DNA from 2 places in the Paenibacillus sp. FSL E2-8871 genome. Region 2 is predicted to be linked to the other one. Evidence: riboswitches for the same ligand, from Rfam matches in the RefSeq annotation. Region 2 holds a riboswitch; the other holds the start of a gene.
What was found. A riboswitch is a leader RNA that binds a small molecule or an ion and turns the genes downstream of it on or off. The one in region 2 is predicted to bind cobalamin.

Region 1 (8,273 bases), 2.4 Mb from region 2:
TGGGCAGAAGAGAACAAATGCAGTGCTGATTCTATCTTTGTAGCTTTCCACAGCTCCCAAGAACCTACACGTGCAGAAGAAACAGATTGCAAGACTTTCGAAAGCAAATAAGGTGATGATTTGAAGGGACCCTCCACGGTTCCTTCTTTTCTTTTCTCATTCTATCAAGAATGAGAATTATTATCAAGTGGCTGAAATAAAAAGCCAGGGAGAAATTCCCCGGCTATGATTTATTGTATACCTCTTATGTTATTTGGAAGCACTAACTCCTGCATTTTCTCTTGCAATAGCGGCAGCCTTTACCATGTTACGAAGTGCATCTTCTGTCTCCTGCCAGCCACGTGTCTTAAGACCGCAATCCGGATTAATCCAGAACTGTTCAGGATCAAGCACCCGCAGCGCACGATCAATATTAGCTGTCATCTCTTCTACTGCAGGAACCCGTGGACTATGGATATCATATACACCAAGACCAATTCCTTTATCATACTCCTGCTCCTCAAAGCTAACGATCAGTTCCCCATGGCTACGTGAAGTCTCAATAGAGATAACATCCGCATCCATCGCTGAAATGGAGTCTATTATGTCATTAAATTCGCTATAGCACATGTGGGTATGAATTTGTGTCGTAGCCTTCACATGATTCGTCGCGATACGGAACGATTTCACCGCCCAATTCAAGTATGCCTCATGATCTTCCGCCTTCAAAGGAAGTCCTTCACGGATAGCCGGTTCATCTACTTGAATCATCTCTATGCCTGCATCCTCCAAAGCTTTAACTTCATGACGGAGCGCTAAGGCAATTTGATTCGCTACTGCTTCCCGACTAAGATCATCACGTACGAAAGACCAATTGAGAATCGTAACAGGACCAGTCAACATACCTTTAACAGGAAGGGAAGTTAACGACTGAGCATAGACGCTTTCTTTTACAGTCATAGGCTGGATAAAAGCTATATCCGCATAAATAACTGGGGGCTTAACGCAGCGTGATCCGTAGGATTGAACCCAGCCATTACTAGTAAATAAGTAACCATCCAACTTCTCCCCGAAAAACTCCACCATATCGGTTCTTTCGAACTCACCGTGCACGAGTACATCCAGACCCAGCTTTTCTTGGAAAGTGATTGCATCTGCAATCTGCTCACGAACGAACCCGTCGTAACGCTCTTGATTCCATACGCCTTTACGCCATTTCAACCTTGCCTGGCGCACTTCTACGGTCTGTGGAAAGCTTCCGTTTGTTGTCGTTGGCAGAAGTGGCAGCTGCCACTTCTCCTGCTGCACCTTCAGGCGCTCAGCAAAAGGTAGGCTACGTTGGTCTGGTAAATCTGTAAGTCCGAGAACTTGCTCGGCCACATCCTTACGACCGCGTTCAGGAAGTGCACGGAAGGCAGTAAGGGCTTCACGACTGGCCGTCAACGCAGCAGCAGCTTCTGCTGTACCCTCTAAGGCTGCAGCAAGCAGGCCAAGCTCTCTAAGCTTCTCATCAGCAAAAGCTAAAGCAGCCTTGACGGTGGCCTTCAGCTTCACCTCACCCTGAACAGTAACCGGAACATGCAGCAAACTGCAAGAAGGCTGTATAATAAGACGATCAAGTGATACATGTACACTCAGCTTCTCGATTAGCTGCAGCTTAGCATCCAGATCTGAGCGCCAGATGTTGCGTCCGTCAATAATACCCGCTCCCAGCCACTTATCCTCAGGCCAGCCAAGACGTTCAATCGATGCCAGGTTCGTCCCGCCATCATGGACAAAATCAAGACCTAAACCTTGTACCGGAAGCTTGAACAGTGCCTCCAGCGGTTCAGCAGCTTCAAAGTAAGTCTGCAGAATAATATTTAATCCAGGCACGGATTCAGCAATTTCTGTGTAAATCGAGTGAAGTAAGGATAATTCTGATTCATTAATTCCTGTAACAATCGCTGGTTCATCAATTTGTACCCAGCTTACTCCTTCTTGCTTCAGTTCCTGCAACAGCTGAACGTAAACCGGAAGAAACCGAGCAGCAATCTTCGCAATATCCGCAGATGCAAAACCTTTTGACAACTTAAGGAATGTATAAAGGCCTAAAACCACAGGTTTACCCTCAATTCCCGCTTGGGACTTGGCAAAACGATAAGCTGCCAGTGGTTTATTCTCGGTCAGACGCGGCGTTTGTGCACCGATCTCTGGAACGATGTAATGATAGTTCGTATTGAACCATTTAGTCATCTCGCAAGCGGTAGCCTCAGCATTTCCTCTAGCCATCGCAAAATAAAGATCAAGCCCAATGTCGCCACCATCATACGCATAACGTGGAGGTACGATCCCGAACATTACAGCTGTATCTAGCACATGATCGTAGAACGTAAAATCATTTACCGGAATTAAATCAATTCCTGCCTCCTGCTGAGTCTTCAAATGCTGAAGCTGAATTCCTGTCATTTCAGAACGGAACTCTTCCTCATTTATTTTTCCCGCCCAGAAGGCTTCCAACGTTTTCTTCCACTCGCGGTTTTTCCCGATTCTTGGATAGCCAAGATTGCTTACTTTTACTTTGTTCGTCACTTTGCAGCTCCCCTTCTCCATCTTCTTATTTTGGACTCGATATCACTTGCATTCCTATAAAAAAGAGCGCCCTTCCCTAAAAAAGTCAAAGGGAAAGACGCCCATAATATACCTATGGTTAACGTCTAACACCTTCCTATCCTCCGTAGGTGTAGCAGTGCTGTTGAAACAGGCAGGTCTCCTGGCTAGCGGTGTCAACATCCTTAGCAGTCTTCCCAGCAGTAGTAAATTGCCAGTGACATATGTTGCTATGGACTCTTCCGTTACAGTGGCGGGACCGCATCGGCTTCAAACCGAATTTCCCTATTAAGCCTACCGAATTACTAATTTCCGGCAAGCACCTGTCTCCGATATTGTCAAGCTAAAACGCCTTTGGCGTCCTTTTAAGGACGGTAAGCGTTTATGCGAGAATTATAAGAAAGTATTTCGTGAAACTTTTACTTTCTTATAATTTAATTGCTAAAACGCCTTCAGCGTCCTTTTAAGGACGGTAAGCGTTTATGCGAGAATTATAAGGATAAAGTGAGTGTCTTAAATCTGATGTCATCATACGTGAAAGCCCCCGTCATCTGCAATAGATTACGGGGGCTTTTGTTATATCGATTCCTTATAACGGATTTAGAAAAACACGAAATATACTACTGCAGCAAGTACTATGCGATATATAGCAAATGGTAAAAGCTTAATCCGGTTGATCAATTTCAAGAAGAAACGCATCGATAATAGTGCAAATACAAAGGCACTGATAAAACCTGCAATGAAGAACGGCAGGGCATCGATGGTGAAATATTGCCAGTTCTTCATCAGTGAGAGTAAACTGGCGCCTGCCATGATTGGAACAGCCATAATAAACGTGAAATCAGCAGCAGCGCGATGACTCATACCCAGAAGAACACCACCAGAAATCGTCGACCCGGAACGAGAAAATCCCGGCCACAAGGAGAAGCACTGGACCAGACCAACACCTAGCGCCTGCTTATATGTAATCTGATCGACACTCTCCGTTTGAATCTTCTTTGGTCCGAATAGATCCGCAATAATCATTAATACAGCACCGACTACTAGACCGATTAACACGGTGGATGTAGAGAATAAATGCTCGTCAATATAATCATTAAACAGAACCCCCAGCACGCCTGCTGGCACTAAACCTACAAGCACCTGTGTAAGCTTCAGGTGGCCGCCTTTTTCAAGCTGTGGTTGTTGCTCGGTTACAGGATCCAACTGCTTGCGGCTGAAACGCTTTAAGCCCAGCAATTCAATGAACCGATTTCTAAAAATAACTACAACTGCTAATATTGACCCCAGCTGTATAACCACTTTGAACGTATTGGCCGTATATTGCCCAAATAACTCTGTCGATTTTAACCACATATCATCAACAATAATCATATGACCTGTGGAGGATACCGGAGCAAATTCAGTCAATCCTTCAACAATTCCCAAAATAATAGCTTTAATAATCGTTAATAGCTCCATTTGTTCTCCTCCTTTTAATCATAACTTTTATCTATAAGTCCTTCTCGGCTCAACCTTCGGTGTTCATTTTCCGGCTGCGCTTGCGGAAGAACAAATACCCAAGGATCACTACTCCACCTGCAAGAAGCACGTACACTACGTTGGAGTACATATCCATATACATGGCGATGTCTTCCCAGGACTCACCCAATGCCGCACCAATAAGCACCAGCAATAGATTCCATCCCAGCGTACCAATCGTTGTGAAGATCATAAACACTCCAAATTTCATGCCCGACATCCCTGCAGGGATCGAAATCAAACTACGCACTAGTGGAACCATCCGACAAAATAGTACGGTCCAATAGCCATATTTGTCAAACCAAGCGTCAGCCTTGTGGATGTCCTTTTTGCTAATCCGGAGTAGGCCGCCCCAGCGTTCAACGATCTTTTCCAAGCGATTTACATCCAACAAACGACCGATATAATAGAGAATCACTGCACCCAGCAGTGAGCCAAGCGTAGCAGCAATAATTACACCAGGAATGGTCAAATTCGTTGTGGTTGTCATGAATCCGCCAAAAGGAAGGATCACTTCGGAAGGAATCGGTGGAAATATATTTTCAAAAGCGAGCATCAGGAAAATACCAAAGTAACCAAACTGCTCCATAAAATCTGTAATCCATGCTTGCATTTCGTAACCCCCATTATTCAGATCAAGTTCTTCTTCAAGTTGCGTAAATAACGGCTGCGAATAAAAAAGAAGTAAAGTCCCTGGACAGCCAAATATCCCAATAACACCGCCCCGGTCTCCACAGCAATAGATAAGTAAAACAACCGCTGAAGCGCAATAAAGGCAAACACACTATGCAAAATGGCTACCCCAACCGGAACAAAAAACAACAACGACAATTGTATCGTTACAATTCGGTTTAGCTCTTGATCTGTAAGTCCCATTTTGGACAATGTAGAATATTGATGACGATCATGATCTAGATCTGTATAGAGCCGGAAGTAAAGGAAGCTGCCTGCTGCAATGAAAAAGACAGTACCCACCAGTAAAGAAGCGAATAGCATCGTGTTGTACAATGTTCTCTGTATTTCAAACAGCGTGCCGCTAACAACAATCGCGTATGGCGAGTTACTTTCATAGGACCGTTTCCCTTTATGAGCAAGATCCGCCGCTATACCTACTGTTCGCGGGAAGTCATCCATGTAAAATCCTGTATACAAATCGGTCTGTACGGGATGAATAGCCTTGTAAAGCTCATCGCTAATCACAACACCACTGAAATCTCCCCCATCCCTTCCATCCAGCTCCGGCAATAGATATTCGGCAATCGGAACATGCTGGGTATAACCCATTTCTCGAATGGAAAGACCTTGCTTCAAGGTATATACCGGCTTTACTCTACCCGCTTGCAGACTCCGGTCTCGTTGCGAACCGATCATCACCAGTCCTTCATCTCCACTTAGAGGCTGCTCATCCGTCGTAAACCCTGCACGAAGCAGAGCAAGCTTATAATCACTGTAAGCAATCAAGGGAAGCCTTAACGTGCGATCTGGCCCGGTCTGAGATTCCACCTCTGCGTATTTAATCGGAATACTAAGTGTCTCATAGGGTAAACCGAGCGTTGTAAGCTCTTCCTTAATTTCGTCCAAATGCTGATCAAAAGGATCCTGCAATTGATTGCCTTTGGCTACATAACCAACTGCTGCGGGATAGTCCAATTTCAACTCTCTGGAAAGCGTATGGATCGATGCGAATACTCCCACTGAAGTAAAAGAGACTGCGGATACAATCGTCACCATAAAAAACATTCGGGCATTCTCTTTCCAGCGGTAAGACAAGCCCGATAAAGTAATGATATTCGTGTGGTTCCAATACAGGCGCCGGATCGCCTTAAGTAGTTTAACAGTGTAAATACTGAGCTGAGTATAAAAGAGATAGGTACCCGCAACCGTAATTATAACGACCGGGAACATCACCTTTTCAACCGAAGCCGCTTGTGCTGTAGCCGCCATAAAATAGCCCGTTAACAGCAATAAAGCAGACAGTATAGATAACACCAAGGAAACTTTAGGTTCCTCTTCTGCTTTTCGTTCTCCCTGAAACAGCCGCATCAGTGATTCATTCCCAATAAAGAAGAACGTGCTTAGCGAGATTAGAATAAATAACAGCGCAAAGCTACATATCGTTAGTACAAGCGCCTGCCATGGAAGATGAAACGTTAAAAGAGGTATCCCTAGAAAAGTAGATCCGATCATCAAAAACAACTTGCCCAGAATTAACCCTAGTAAAGTACCTGTCAGGATGGCAGAGGTGCCGATCATCATATTTTCCAAAAATACCATCATGTTCAGCTGTCGCTTCGTCATTCCATGCATCAATAAAATCCCAAACTCCATCTTACGTGACTGCAGGAATGATCCGACCGATACAAGAACGAACAAGGAGCAAAACACATAAATAATGGCTTCTGCCGCCATCATTGTATGAGCAGCTGTACTATAAACCAAGCTCTTAGAAATATCCGGATGGTAAATAAACAATGCGCACACAAAAAAGATCATCACTGAAAAAGCACTGACGACAAAATAAGCCGCATATTTACGCTTGTTACGTGTAACATTCCTATAAGCGAATTGCCGAAAGGTCATGGCTAGTTCCCCCAAGCAGAGACAACATATCAATGATACTTTGGAAGAAGGCGCCTCTGCTGCTCCCCCTGTACATTTCACTATAGAAACGTCCGTCTTTAATAAAGATGACTCGGTTACAAAAGCTCGCAGCCACTGCGTCATGTGTGACCATCAGCACGGTTGCCCCTTCTTCCTGATTCACCTCTGTCAGCATATTCATGACTTCACCTGAAGCTTTGGAATCCAGATTCCCTGTAGGCTCATCTGCTAAAATCAATGAAGGACGATGAATCATCGCCCGGGCGATGGCGGTCCGCTGCATCTGTCCACCTGAAATCTCGTATGTCCTTTTTTGCAGCAAATGCTCAATGTCCAGCATACTTGCTACTTCTTTCAATCTGCTCTCCATTTCCGTAACACGGACACCAGCAAGCGTGAGAGGCAGCACAATGTTCTCCTCTACAGTGAGCGTATCCAGCAGATTGAAATGCTGAAAGACGAAACCAAGCTCATGGCGGCGAAAGAGTGCCTTTTCTTTTCTGCTAAGCAGATTGGGATCTCGACCGTTGATCAGAATCTGACCGGAGGTCGGCTGGTCGATGGTGGCGATCGTGTTGAGCAGTGTTGTTTTTCCACTCCCCGAAGGTCCCATAATGCCAACAAACTCCCCTTTTTCAACAGAAAAACGAATATGATTCAATGCCTGAGTGGACACTTTACCCTCATATATTTTTGATAAATTATGAACATCTAGAATGGGCAAGTGTTACCTCTCCTTCTTTCGACTGGATTGCCTTCATTATACAAAGTGTATACACAGGCTGCCATTTCTCTAACTTACAATGACCTTACATTTTTGTAAGGTTGGACTCCCTAAACACTATCCGCACGGTCGTGCCCTTACCTTCTTCTGAGCAAATGCTCACCTCGTGACCAAGTTTTCCGCAGATCTGTTTCACAAGATATAGACCCATCCCCGTGGATTCTTGAAAGGTTCGTCCATTCACACCTGTAAAATAAGGATCAAACACACGCGGCAGATCACCTGCTGGGATGCCAACTCCTTCATCTCGTATCTCCAGTACTGCTCTCTTTTCTTCTTGTATGTACCCATGGAAATATACATGTTTGCCGACTTCCGTCGTATAACGTATTGCATTCGTAATTATCTGCGTAAGCACAAAACTTAGCCATTTCTCATCTGTGGTTACAACGATTTGCTTATCAATTTTAATAGTAGGAAATATACGGTTACGTATGAACAGACGCTTCTGCTCTGAGGTCACGCTACGTACGAGGGTTTCCAAATCCAAACGTTCCACGTAAAAATCATGCTCAAAAGTATCTAACCGAGCCGTGTAAAGTACAGTGTCCAGTCCTTTTTTCAGACGGTCTAGTTCATCACCTATCGCCGTAAAAGGCGGTCCGTCTTTATCTTGAATCATCAAATGGATGACAGACAATGGCGTCTTCATCCCATGCACCCACTGATTAATAAAGTGAATATGTTCTTCCAGCTTGTGGCGGTAGCTGTGTAAATCATTTTTGTAGAGGCGGAATTGTGACCCTAGTAGTCCTCGTAAACTCACGGCAAGCGGAGAATCCTGTAATGGACCGCCAGC
Region 2 (8,273 bases):
TTCAATATATACCTTGAACCTGAAAATAAGATGATGCTCACATGAAAATTACATTAAAAAACTTCAATTCGTAGCTTAGGCTATCCGATTGATAGTTAGCCACGAGTGCTTTGAACTAATCGTTTCAAAATGATATAGTGAGTTCGTTGCTCGCAGGATGACTTGATAGCAGGTTGAAAACATAATAAAGTCGGGACCTGAGTACGGAGCGACAACAGGCGTTTGCCTTTTCGTTGAATATTTTCTGAAGGAGGGTACTAGCCCATGAGTGATGAAATCTGTATACCACCTGGCATTCAGCAGAAGGACACTAGCTTTGGCTACACCTTGTCTATCATTAGTGGTAAATATAAAATGACTATTCTCTACTATCTCTCTGAAAACAAGATCGTGCGGTTCAATGAACTGCAACGGGGTATCGGCACAATACCTTTTAAGACGTTAAGCGTTATGTTGAAAGAACTGGAAGCCGACTGTCTCGTCAGGCGCGAGGAATTCCCCCAGATTCCCCCTAAAGTTGAGTATTCCTTGACCGAGAAGGGCCAATCGCTTATTCCGGTGCTGGATATGATGTGCACTTGGGGAGAGAAAAACTTCGTTCCAGCCGCGCAAGAGATAACCATACCTTTTACGATTTAACGACAACTTATGACAAAAGCAGCATTTCCATTAATGAAAATGCTGCTTTTTGTTTCAATTCTAATTACATATTTTCGATAAATTCAACATAGCCTTGCGAACTGATATCCAATTTCTTTAAGTAATCCGTACTTCCTACCGTCTCAGATTCCGTGCCATAAATGGCATAGAAGGAACGATAATCAGCGTTGCAGTACAAAAAAGTCGTGTCAAAGGGAGATAAAATACGGTCAAGCCCGTAGCCGAGTTTACCTTCTTCACTAAAGTCTTTTGCACTTCCTCCGGCAGTTACAGCTAATGCGATTTTTCGATTTCTTAATTTATCACTCTTCGAACCATATGCCCATCCGTAAGTAAATACTTCGTCCAGCCACTTTTTAAGCAGAGGTGGACTACTAAACCAGTAGACAGGGAATTGTAAGACGAGCTTATCATGCGCTTCAATCAGTTGTTGTTCCTTTTCCACGTTGATTTTTTCATCGGGATAGGCTTTGTACAGCTCGTGCACCGTATATTTGTCTGGATATTTACGGAGTTCTTCGATCCAGCGTTTATTAACGACGGATGTTTCGATGTTTGGGTGCGTGACGACAATAAGTGTTTTCAATGGTGTATCCTCCATGTTTGAATCAGATTTAGGACTTGAGTATACCTCCCACCATGCCATCGCGTAAGTATGCACTTTTAGTTCACGTACTTACCTAAAGGTAAGCACTGCAACCTGCCTGCACGTATGATTGATGTATAGTCTTCGGGGCGAATCTCGTCTTCGGTGTACACCAAATATCACACAAGAGAGACTGGGTCATTCCCCCATTTTAATTGAGTAAAGGTTAGACGAATGTTAGAAGATAGGTGATTTCAAGACAAATGGCACGGTCCCGAAATCCCGGAAACCGTGCCATTGCGCAATTCTTAGATATGCTGGTGAAGGGAATTGAACCCCCGGCCTACGCATTACGAGTGCGTTGCTCTACCCCTGAGCTACACCAGCTTAAGGCTGATTTTTCTGTCAAACAAAAAATATTATACAACTTTCAGCCAGAAACGCAAGCCTATTTCTCCCTATTTCCCTACTCTCCCAAACTGCTATTCCACCTGTAGTTTACGCTCCACAGACTCCAGCTTTCCACGGCTAGTGGAGGGTTTATCGCGGCGGTCGTCTATTTTAAGTGAGGTAGAGACACGCTCTGCACCTGCGGCAAAAGGAGACTCGTGCAGCGCTTCGACTGCAGCAAAAATACGCTGAAGAGGCCCTTCGATGATTGTACCCATGGATGTAAGCTCATAAGTAATCCCTTCTACCGTCTTCAGCACTCGCTGCATATCCGCAACATAGCTGCTAAGGCTCGTACTACCTGTTCCAATCGGAATAACGGTTACTTCAGCAATAGGCATGAGAATACCTCCTCGGAATTTTAAAGTATGTGTCTCCTTCTATTGTAACAACTCCACCGCTCTCCCACAAATGATCTCAGCTTTATTATGCCCCTTCTTCTTTCCCCAAAATTCTCCGAAATATGACTTTCGCCACAAGTATTTTTTCTAACATGAATTCTAGGGTCATCTGCACTACATTTATGGACTCTTTGTGGCATCTTTTCGGACAATTTATGAATCATTTTTTATATGCCTGTGGATCAATTGTGGATTACTTATGGACAGCCTGTGGATCATTTGTGGAGTACTTTTGAAGAACCCGCTCCCCGCGCGGGTTTTCTAAAAAACTGTTTACAAACACAACATCTTGGGTTATTTTTATCTAACGACAACAAAATATAGTGGAGACAGGCGCTTTGATCCTTTATCGGAATTAGAGCTTAATAGGGAAGTACGGTGAAAATCCGCTGCGGTCCCGCCACTGTAACCGGATGCCCCTTACAAGCTTTTAGAAGCTTAAGATGGGCAGATCTCCTGGCAGAAGTCACTGAGGGGTAAGAGCCCCCTTGGGAAGGCGCTGAGAGGTCCTACGGAAGCCAGGAGACCTGCCTGTTTCGACGACACCAACTATGAGTGCCTGCGAGGAACAGGAACGGTGTCCGCATGCGGTCATCTTCTTAGAGGCCACTACAAATATCTGTGTGGATATTTACATAACGCATCGGGCATTTTCTGCCATCCTCGCTAGAGGATGCTTTTTTTATGAGATCACAATGAATATACGGCCGCTCATGCGGCCCCACTTCTTAATGATAGGACGATAGACTGAGAGGAGAGCTATACAATGACGTTGTTGGAGAGACAATTTAACGGTACAACAAATGCACGAGAAGTTCTTTTAGAAGAGCTCATTGATTTAGGACGCGATATTATCGACAGCCGGGATTTGGACTTGCTGCGCGAGAATGCCAATTTGAACGGAGAGAGTTTCTCCGGTAAAATGAGCAAGTTCGGCAGTGAATATTCAAAATGGTACGCCCGCAACTTTACGATGCCGCCGCAGCTAGTGCAAGCCATTGATGACAATGTCGTCTATGTGCATGATCTGGATCAATACGCAATCGGAACGACTAACTGCATTTTTATCCCGTTTGATAAGCTTCTCCGCGAAGGCTTCAACACCGGCAACGGCAGTGTTCGTCCTCCGAACTCCATAATGACAGCTATGTCACTGGTAGCAATTATTTTTCAATCCCAGCAAAATGCTCAATATGGCGGCGTATCCGCCAATAAGCTCGACTATGATCTTGCACCTTATGTAACCAAATCCTTCGCTAAGCTGTTCCGCAAGGGTCTGGATTATTTTGATGAGGGACAAGCTAATGATTCTTTGGGCGAGATTACAATGAGTCGGACCGATCTGGCGGAGTTATATCCAAAAGCGTTTCGTTTTGCACTAAAGGAAACCGAAATCGAAACCCTGCAAGCGGCTGAAAGTATGGTACATAATCTCAACACCATGTCCAGCCGATCCGGTGGGCAAATTCCGTTTACCAGCATCAATTATGGTACTTGTACTTCACCAGAAGGTCAGCTTGTGATCAGCTCCCTGCTAACAGCAACGATGAACGGACTTGGCAGCGGAGAAACACCTGTGTTCCCGATTCAAATCTTCAAATGCAAGCAAGGAGTCAATCAACAGCAAGGCGATCCTAACTATGAATTGTTCCTAAAAGCGGCGGAATGTTCTGCACGCAGACTATATCCGAACTTCGCTAATCTGGACGCTCCGCTAAACTTGCAGTATTATGATCCAAGTGATCCTGATACGGAATTTGCTACAATGGGCTGCCGCACCCGAGTGCTCGGTGACCGTTTTGGGCGTAATCATTGCTCCGGGAAGGGCAACCTTTCCTTTAATACACTGAATCTGGTTCGGCTCGGTCTGGCACACGGCACAGTAACAGGCCGACGTACCGTCGCAGACGAAGCTGGCTTCTATGAGGATCTAAATCACTATATGGATATTGCGCTGGAAGGACTTCTTCATCGGTTCCACATCCAAAGCGCGCAAAAAGCTAAAGCATCCGATTTCATGATGCGAGAAGGCGTCTGGGAAGGCGGCGAAAATCTCGCTCCTGAAGACTCTGTAGGCGAACTGCTGAAACATGGTAGTCTGTCGCTTGGCTTCATCGGTATGGCGGAATGCATGAAAGCCATGTACGGCAAACACCATGGCGAGGATATTGAAGTCCATGCCAAGGCTGTGGCTATCGTGCGTCACATGCGGGAGTATTGCGACCTTAAAAGTGAGGAACTTAATCTCAACATTACCTTGTTCGCAACACCAGCAGAGGGCCTGTCCGGCAAATTCACCAAGATTGATCGCATGGTACTGGGTTCTATTCCGGGCGTAACTGACCGTGAGTATTATACGAACTCTTTCCACATCCCTGTATACTACGATCTAGGTGCTGCTCAGAAGATCAGCTTGGAAGCTCCTTTCCATGAATACTGCAATGCCGGGGCTATTTCTTATGTCGAATTAAATGGCAATGCCCGCAGCAATCCATCTGCTTTTATCAAAATCATTAAATATGCACTAGAACAACAGGTCAGCTACTTCAGCATTAACCATCCGATTGACCGCTGCTCCAGCTGCGGATACGAAGGCGTAATTGGGACAAACTGTCCTTCCTGCAACGCACATGAGAATGACGTGCACATCCGTCGTTTGCGCAGAGTTACAGGTTATTTAACTGGCGACTATCAGACCCGCTTCAATGCCGCCAAACAAGCCGAAGTACGGGATCGCGTTAAGCATCTATGAATATTTGCGGATACTATCCGGAGTCGATTAACGAGGGAGAGGGCATGCGGGCCGTCCTCTTCATCAGCGGCTGCCGTCATCGTTGCCCGGGATGCTTTAATCCCGAGACATGGAACTTTAAATATGGAGAAGTCTTCACCTTAGAACGTCAACATGAAATCATTGCAGAAATCGCCGCTAACCCTTTGCTGGATGGTCTAACACTGGCAGGCGGCGATCCTTTTTTCTCGGCAGAAGAGGTACTTGGGTTCATTCATGAGCTTCGCGCCGTGCTCCCTGGCTTCCCCATCTGGATTTACAGTGGTTATACGTATGAGGAACTAACCGCCCTTCCCGGTTCGCCGGAGTGGAATCTACTTACACAGTGTCAGGTATTAATAGATGGACGTTTTATAGAAGAATTGAAAGATACTACACTTCCTTACCGAGGAAGCTATAACCAACGCATAATCGACATTCCGGCCAGTACGAACGGCTCGGAGGTCTTTCTGTGGCAGCCTACTGCGCTATAATATATCAATTTTTGATATTCAAAATTAACCCAAAATAAGAAGGGATGAAATAACCATGCCACAATTCGTAGTAAAACCAGACAATCGCCAACTGGCTTTTGATGAGAAGCGCCTTTCCGTATACGCCGACCGTATCTTGGAAGGTCTTGATCAACTAAATAAAGAAACATTGCTACGGGGAGTAATTTCCAAACTGCGTCGTGACTCCGTAAGCGGAGAAGAAATTAGCAATGCCTTCACCATGAGCGCTCTAGAGCTTGTAACGAAAGAAGAGCCTACTTGGAAGTTTGCAGCTGCCCGTGCCCTTCTGACTACCCTTTATAAAAAAGCAGCCGTTCATCGCCGCTATAAAGCTTATCCAGAAGAGCCTTACGGTGAGCTGTACCCGCTAATTACGGATCTCGTAAAAAAAGGAATCTATCGTGAAGAGCTTCTAAGTCATTACACCAAAGAACAAATTATCGAACTAGGTGGGTGTATCGATTATACACGCGATCTTTTGTTTGACTATATCGGTCTGCTTACGCTATCCGACCGTTATTTGGCGCATGATTTTGACGGCCGTGTAATGGAGCTTCCGCAAGAACGTTATATGATTATCGCCATGTACCTCATGCACCGTGAGCCAGCCGAGAAACGTCTTGAGCTTGTAAAAGAAGCTTACTGGGCTATGAGCAACATCTACATGACAGCTGCTACCCCTACAATGTCCAATGCCGGCAAAAAGGTCGCTGGACAGCTCTCCAGCTGCTTCATCGATACGGTGGACGATTCCCTAGAGGGTATCTTTGATTCCAATACAGACGTAGCGCGCCTTAGCAAAATGGGCGGCGGTATCGGCGTCTACCTTGGTAAAGTACGGGCACGGGGTTCGGATATCCGTGGCCATAAGAACACTAGCTCCGGCGTAATCCCTTGGATTCGCCAATTGAACAATACAGCAGTCAGTGTAGACCAGCTCGGAACACGTAAAGGTGCAGTCGCTGTCTACCTTGATGTATTCCATAAAGATATTCTCGCTTTCCTCGATCTTAAACTAAATAATGGTGACGAGCGTATGCGTGCACATGACGTATTCCACGGTGTAACCCTGCCGGACTTGTTCATGGAAGCCGTTGAATCACGCAGCCACTGGAACCTCTTCTGCCCTCATGAAGTGAAGAAGGTTATGGGCTGGACGGATGAGAACGGTCGTCCGCTTGGTCTGGAAGACTTCTACGATGAAGAGCTTGGTAAAGGCACTTTCCGTGAAAAATATGCTGAAGCTACAGCCAATCTGGAATTGTCCCGTATTACTGTTCCTGCGATCGACATCATGAAACGGATTATGAAATCACAGCTTGAAACAGGTACTCCGTATATGTTCTACCGTGATACGGTTAACCGGACGAACCCGAACCGTCACCAAGGTATGGTCTTCTCTTCCAACCTGTGCACAGAAATTATGCAGAATCAATCCGCTACCGTTATTGAACAGGAAGAATTAGTAACCAAAGATGGCAAGACCCGGATTGTTATCTCCAAAATCCCTGGCGATTTCGTAGTCTGCAACCTGAATTCGATTCACTTGGCACGTGCGATTCCAGCTGGTGTGCTGGAAAGACTTGTACCTATCCAAGTACGTATGCTGGACAACGTAATCGACATTAATAATATTGAAGTTCTGCAAGCACAATACACGAACAGCCAATACCGCGCAGTGGGTCTCGGCACATTCGGCTTGCATCACCTATTGGCACTCAAGGGCATTCGTTGGGAATCTGATGAAGCCGTAGAATATAACAACCATTTGTATGAACACATCAACTACCTGTTGGTACGTTCGAGCATGGAGCTTGCCCGTGAAAAAGGCCGTTATCCGAAGTTCGCCGGTTCCGATTGGGAGACAGGTGCATACTTTACTTCACGTGGCTACGTTAGCGGTGAACAAGAAGGTAAATATGTAACGACTGAACAATGGCGCGAGCTGCAAGAAGAAGTGGCTAAAGACGGTGTTCGTAACGCATGGATGTTCGCGATTGCACCGAACGGCTCCACATCGATTATTGCCGGCTCCACAGCCAGCATTGATCCTTTGTATGAACTGCTTTCCTATGAAGAGAAAACAACTTACAAGATCGCTAACCCAGCACCCGATCTGTCCGACAAGACGATTTGGTACTATAAAACTGCGTTTACAATTGACCAAAACTGGTCGATCCGCATGGCGTCTGCTCGTCAGCGTCACGTCGATCAAGGTCAAAGCTTCAACCTGTATGTTCGTCCTGACATCAAGGCTACCGAGTTCCTTGAGCTGCATCTGAACGCCTGGAAGGGCGGATTGAAATCAACTTATTATGTGCGTAGCCGTGCTTTGACAATAGAAGAGTGTGATTCTTGCGCTAGCTAAGAGTCTTACTGCTTTAAAAAATTCGGTGATTTAATCGTAACTGCGAGCAATGTTTGGGCTTCCGGTCGCTGTTATCCTCAGATTTCTTGATCTATACCGTCTTCGCGGTAGAAATCCGAGGATAAAGGCGAACGCTATCGCTCCTACAGCTCCAAACTTTCTCTCCGTTACTTCATCAACCTAATTTAATTAAAGATCAGACAAGACGAATTACCCGCGCAAAAAAATGGAGGGAAAATAAATGCAACTACAAAAGATTTTTAACACTGAAGTACCCAACCAATCCACACGCATCATCGACGGTGAGTGCTCCGGTATTCTGAACTGGAACGATATTCGCATGCCGCATATGTACAAGCTGTACAAGGTGCTGCTGCTGAATCACTGGATCGCGGATGAAATCCCAATGTCCAAAGATGCGCAACAATTCCCTATGCTCGATGCTGAGGAACAACGCGTATTTAAGATTAATATCTCCCTACTCGCTGTGCTGGATTCGATGCAGACGATGTTCGTGAGCGAC

Region 1: linked by a shared signal. The riboswitch ahead of metE (5-methyltetrahydropteroyltriglutamate--homocysteine S-methyltransferase) and the one ahead of NYE25_RS23425 (anaerobic ribonucleoside triphosphate reductase) in region 2 are both predicted to bind cobalamin.

The regions. Positions count from the first base shown of each region.
Region 1 is NZ_JBBOBV010000001.1:2,755,430-2,763,702, forward strand. Features, by position in the region: gene NYE25_RS12695 (DUF1540 domain-containing protein) at 1-111, shown strand, start outside; gene metE (5-methyltetrahydropteroyltriglutamate--homocysteine S-methyltransferase) at 250-2,550, opposite strand; cobalamin riboswitch at 2,705-2,910, opposite strand; gene NYE25_RS12705 (undecaprenyl-diphosphate phosphatase) at 3,169-4,029, opposite strand; gene NYE25_RS12710 (DedA family protein) at 4,079-4,702, opposite strand; gene NYE25_RS12715 (ABC transporter permease) at 4,720-6,669, opposite strand; gene NYE25_RS12720 (ABC transporter ATP-binding protein) at 6,644-7,414, opposite strand; gene NYE25_RS12725 (sensor histidine kinase) at 7,500-8,273, opposite strand, start outside.
Region 2 is NZ_JBBOBV010000001.1:5,178,237-5,186,509, reverse strand. Features, by position in the region: gene NYE25_RS23445 (winged helix-turn-helix transcriptional regulator) at 265-639, shown strand; gene NYE25_RS23440 (NAD(P)H-dependent oxidoreductase) at 704-1,246, opposite strand; tRNA gene NYE25_RS23435 (tRNA-Thr) at 1,562-1,633, opposite strand; gene NYE25_RS23430 (MTH1187 family thiamine-binding protein) at 1,729-2,037, opposite strand; cobalamin riboswitch at 2,412-2,646, shown strand; gene NYE25_RS23425 (anaerobic ribonucleoside triphosphate reductase) at 2,864-4,849, shown strand; gene nrdG (anaerobic ribonucleoside-triphosphate reductase activating protein) at 4,846-5,361, shown strand; gene NYE25_RS23415 (ribonucleoside-diphosphate reductase subunit alpha) at 5,417-7,750, shown strand; gene NYE25_RS23410 (ribonucleotide-diphosphate reductase subunit beta) at 7,992-8,273, shown strand, end outside.